2 regions of the Faecalibacillus sp. TM498 genome follow, and region 2 is predicted to be linked to the other one. Evidence: a T-box and tRNA genes for the amino acid it is inferred to sense, from the RefSeq annotation. Region 2 holds a T-box; the other holds one or more tRNA genes.
The links. A T-box is a leader RNA that pairs with one kind of tRNA and senses whether it is charged. The one in region 2 lies ahead of leuS (leucine--tRNA ligase), so its partner is inferred to be a tRNA-Leu.
Positions count from the first base shown of each region.

Region 1 (2,494 bases), on a different contig from region 2:
ATTTTATATTAGATGTTTGTCAAAATTCTTCTATAGAGAAAGGAATATGCTTATCAGATGAAGCTTTTGAAGTCATGAAGTATATTATGAAATTCAATTATCAAAATATTTATCTAATTGATCGTATAGAAGTCCACACAAATTATGTACAACTTATTTTAAATTCTATTTTTCAATTTTTATATAAATATGATAAGATAGCAAATGATAATCAAATAAATGTTTTAGAAGCTTTAAAGAAAGATCAAAAAAAATATCCTGTAACTATTCAAGGATATATGCATTGGTTAGAAAAGTATAGTCAAATGAAGCATTTTAATAGAAATCCATTATATCAAAATCATATTATTTATGATTTTGAACATGATAAAAATGCAATGGCTAAAAGTATTATAGATTATTTATCAGGAATGTCAGATGCCTATATATTAAAAATATTCAATGAATTTATTTCATTTTCATAGAGAGGAAGTTACATATGCCAATAAAAATACCAAATGATTTACCAGCAAGTAAAATATTAAAAGAAGAAAATATCTTTGTTATGGATGAAACAAGAGCTTTATCACAAAGAATTCGTCCATTAAAATTAATTATTGTTAATATTATGCCAACTAAAATCGTGACAGAAACACAGCTATTAAGATTGCTTTCTAATACACCTTTACAAATTGAAGTAGATTGGTTATGTATGGAAAGTCATAATTCTAAAAATACATCACAAGAACATTTAATGGAATTTTATAAAACCTTTAATGAAATTAAAGATAATAAGTATGATGGTTTGATTGTAACAGGTGCTCCTGTTGAAAAATTAAAATTTGAGGATGTAGATTATTGGGATGAACTTACAAATATTTTTGATTGGGCCAATACAAATGTCTTTTCTTCATTCTTTATTTGTTGGGCTTCTCAAGCATCTTTATATTATTATTATGGTGTTGAAAAATATCAATTGAAAGAAAAATTAACAGGTGTTTATCATCATCATACAAATCCAGAAAAGATGAGAAGAAGAATTCTAAGAGGTTTTGATTATCAATTTTATGCACCCCATTCAAGATATACTTCTGTTAAAAAAGAAGATATTGAAAAAATTGATTCATTAGATATTTTAGCTTCTTCAAACGATGCGGGTGTTTATTTGGTAGCAGAAAAGGACGGGTCAAGATTTTTTGTTACAGGGCATCCAGAATATGATCCAGATACATTAGATAAGGAATATCATCGTGATTTAGCTAAAGGTGGGGATTGTGTAATGCCTAAAAACTATTATAAAAATGATGATGTCAATGATGAAATCTTAGTTAAGTGGCGTAGTCATGCCTATTTATTATTTTCAAATTGGCTTAACTATTATGTATATCAAAATACACCATATAACTTAGATGATTTATTAAAAATGAAGACGACTAACAAATAGTCGTCTTGTTTTTATCTTCAAAATGTGTTAAATTAAATATGTTAGATGCGGCCGTGGTGAAATTGGTATACACGTAGGTTTGAGGGACCTATGGCTTATGCCGTGCCGGTTCAAGTCCGGTCGGCCGCACCATAGAGTTGATAAGCTTATCTTTAAAGATAAGTTTTTTTGTATAAAAAAAGAATAGAAATTTCTATTCTTTAATTAAATCATAAATTGCTTTAGCAAAGATTTCTGTTGATTTTAATAATGAATCAATCTTTATGTTTTCATTGTTACCATGAATTGCGTTATCTTCATCTTTGAATTCACATCCAAAAGCTACACAATTTGGCATTGATTTAGCATAAGTTCCTCCACCAATTGCTTGTGGTTGACTTTCTGTATCACCTGAAACTTCAACATAAGCTTTATGAAGTTTTTGAACAAGCTCACTGTTTGGATCGATATAAAGTGGTTCATGAATATCACTTTCTAAATTTAATCCAAGAGACTGACATAATTCTTTTACACCATCACACATTTCCTTTAAATCAATTTCATGAGGACAACGTAAGTCTAATTCAATATCAGCATCTTCTTTAACATATTTGACAACACCTAAATTCATTGTTAATTTACCCATTAATCCTTCATGATTAATTTGTAAACCTTTTCCATAATAATCATTTAAATAAGTTGCGATAAAATGTACAAGTTTATTATTAATAACAGTATCTAAATAAGTTGCAAGTAAACTTACAGCGTTAATTCCTTCTTCTGGTAAAGAAGCATGTGCGCTTTTTCCTTTTAAGACAAGCTTTGTACAATTTCCTTCTTCTTCAATGATACCAGTTACATGATGATCACTTAAAAATTGTTTAAATGATTCTTCATATTGTTTATGATTGCCTTCGATAATTGCTTCACATTCACCAGGAACAATATTTACACGATCACCAGCTACCATTGCAATCAATCCATCTTTTTTTACATTTCCTGTTATATGGAAACGAACAATTCCTTTTTCACCATAAACAACAGGGAATTCAGCATCAGGAGTAAATCCCATAGATGGATATGGATTCTTAG
Region 1 is NZ_JAJDKB010000001.1:129,200-131,693, reverse strand. It holds gene LJD32_RS00690 (deoxyguanosinetriphosphate triphosphohydrolase family protein) at 1-464, shown strand, start outside; gene metA (homoserine O-acetyltransferase MetA) at 479-1,423, shown strand; tRNA gene LJD32_RS00680 (tRNA-Leu) at 1,471-1,555, shown strand; gene pepV (dipeptidase PepV) at 1,617-2,494, opposite strand, start outside.
Region 1: it encodes a tRNA-Leu, which carries the amino acid that the T-box ahead of leuS (leucine--tRNA ligase) is inferred to sense. The anticodon was not compared.

Region 2 (2,494 bases):
GGAACTGTACGCATTGTACCATCTTCCATATGAACGATAGGAATTGGTTCACCCCAATAACGTTGTCTTGAAAATAACCAATCTCTTAATTTATAAGATACTTTCTTTTGTCCACAATGATGTTCTTGTAACCAATCTACCATTTTATCAATAGCTTCTTGTTTTCCAAGGCCATTTAACCATTCAGAATTGATATGAACACCATCTTCTGTATAAGCTTCTTCTTCGATATTTCCACCTTCTAATACTGGAATGATTTCAATACCAAATTTTTTAGCAAATTCATAGTCACGATCATCATGTGCTGGAACAGCCATGATAGCTCCTGTACCATAACTTGCAAGTACATAATCAGAAATCCAAATTGGAATTTTTTTACCATTTACAGGATTGATAGCATAAGCTCCAGTAAAGACACCTGTTTTATCTTTATTAAGTTCTGTTCTTTCTAAGTCAGATTTACTTGCACAGCTTTCTTTATAAGCTTCAACATCTGCTTTTTGAGCATCTGTTGTAATTTCTTCAACATATGGATGTTCTGGTGCCATAACACAGTATGTTGCTCCAAATAATGTATCACAACGTGTTGTAAAAACAGTAAACACTTTATTTGTTCCATCAATTTTAAAATCAACATTTGCACCAATAGATTTTCCAATCCAATTGCGTTGCATTTGTTTTGTTGCTTCTGGCCAATCTAAGTCATCTAAATCAGCTAGTAATCTTTCAGCATATTCAGTAATTTTTAAAACCCATTGACGCATTGGTTTACGGATAACAGGATATCCACCACGTTCACTTTTACCATCAATAACTTCTTCATTAGCAAGAACAGCTTTTAATTCTGGACACCAGTTAACTGGAATTTCATCAATATAAGCTAATCCTTGATCATATAATTTTGTAAAGATCCATTGTGTCCATTTATAATACTCTGGATCACTTGTTGCAATTTCACGATCCCAATCATAAGAAAATCCTAATGATTTAATTTGTTTTCTAAAAACATCAATATTCTTTTTAGTAAATTCAGCAGGATGATGACCTGTTTGAATCGCAAATTGTTCAGCAGGTAATCCAAATGAATCAAATCCCATTGGATGTAATACATTATATCCTTGCATTCTTTTCATTCTTGATACGATATCTGTTGCAGTATATCCTTCAGGATGTCCTACATGTAAACCATTTCCAGATGGATATGGGAACATATCCATACAATAATATTTAGGTTTTGAATCATCATAACAATCTGTTTTAAATGTTTTGTTTTCGTCCCAATATTTTTGCCATTTTGGCTCTATTTTTGTGTGATCGAACGGCATAATTTTTCCTCCTTAAATATAAAAAAGCGTCCTTATCTAAGGACGCCAATTTTAACGCGATACCACCTTAGTTCTAGAATAAAATTCTAGCACCTCAAAACTTTAACGCAGTTCTACGATATTTTTTACTTTATTCAAAAATACATCTCCTAGGCGAGTTCACAAATACTATAATCAGTTTTCACCAACCACTGACTCTCTAAATATAGGGGATTTGCTAGTACTCCTATTCATTGATTTTGCTTTTCTATTATACCACATCACATACTTTATGCAATAAAAAACTTCCTAGCTCTTTAAAGCTTCTATAATTTCTATCTGTTTTACTTTTTTAATTGGGATCAAACAACATAATAATGTTAAAATAAGTACTCCTATAAAAATACCTAAAAGCACATTATTTTGTATAACAAAAAATTCATCCATCAAATCTGAAATACTTTTTTGAATCAACTGATTAGCAAAAATAAATAACTCTTTTAAAACAATCATTGCTTCTATAAATGCTGTGCAGGAAATACCTAGACCTTGACACAAAACAAGAGTTATCATCTGCCATAATGAAGCCCCCAATGTTTGTAAAATAGCAAAATATTTTTTTCTTTTAATGACCATCAAATATAAAACAACACCTAATAAAAAGCAGGCTGTTACAACTGATAAAGAACTAAAACAATAAAGGATCCATTCAATTTGTTGAAATTTTTCATCGATGCTTGAAGATAATGAACTATTTGCAAGTTTAAATTGATATAAAGGATATTTATTTTTTAAATCTTTTAAAATATTTTTATCTTTTACTTGCAAAAAAGCAGTTTGCCCTACTTCTATTTGATAAAGTTCTTTTAACATTTGACTCATTGCATATTCATTAAAATAAACGGTCTCCATTAAAGTCTTTTTATTTTCAATCCCTACAATTTTAACTTTATAAAAACAAATTCTATTTTGATATTCAAAAAACAAATATACATCTTTATTTATTAAATTCTTCTGATGCGATAAATATAAAAGTTGTTCATAAGTAGATTTAGATAAAATGATTTCTTGAGCATTTTTTATCTTTCTTCCTTGAATTTTCTTTTGTGGTTGCTGAATATAATCAGAAATATAAAGTGTTTTTTTCGTTTGATATTTTTTAGAAAAAGAGATTCCTAAAAAATCCACCT
Region 2 is NZ_JAJDKB010000016.1:37,779-40,272, forward strand. It holds gene leuS (leucine--tRNA ligase) at 1-1,325, opposite strand, end outside; T-box leader at 1,361-1,568, opposite strand; gene LJD32_RS06885 (ATP-binding cassette domain-containing protein) at 1,614-2,494, opposite strand, start outside.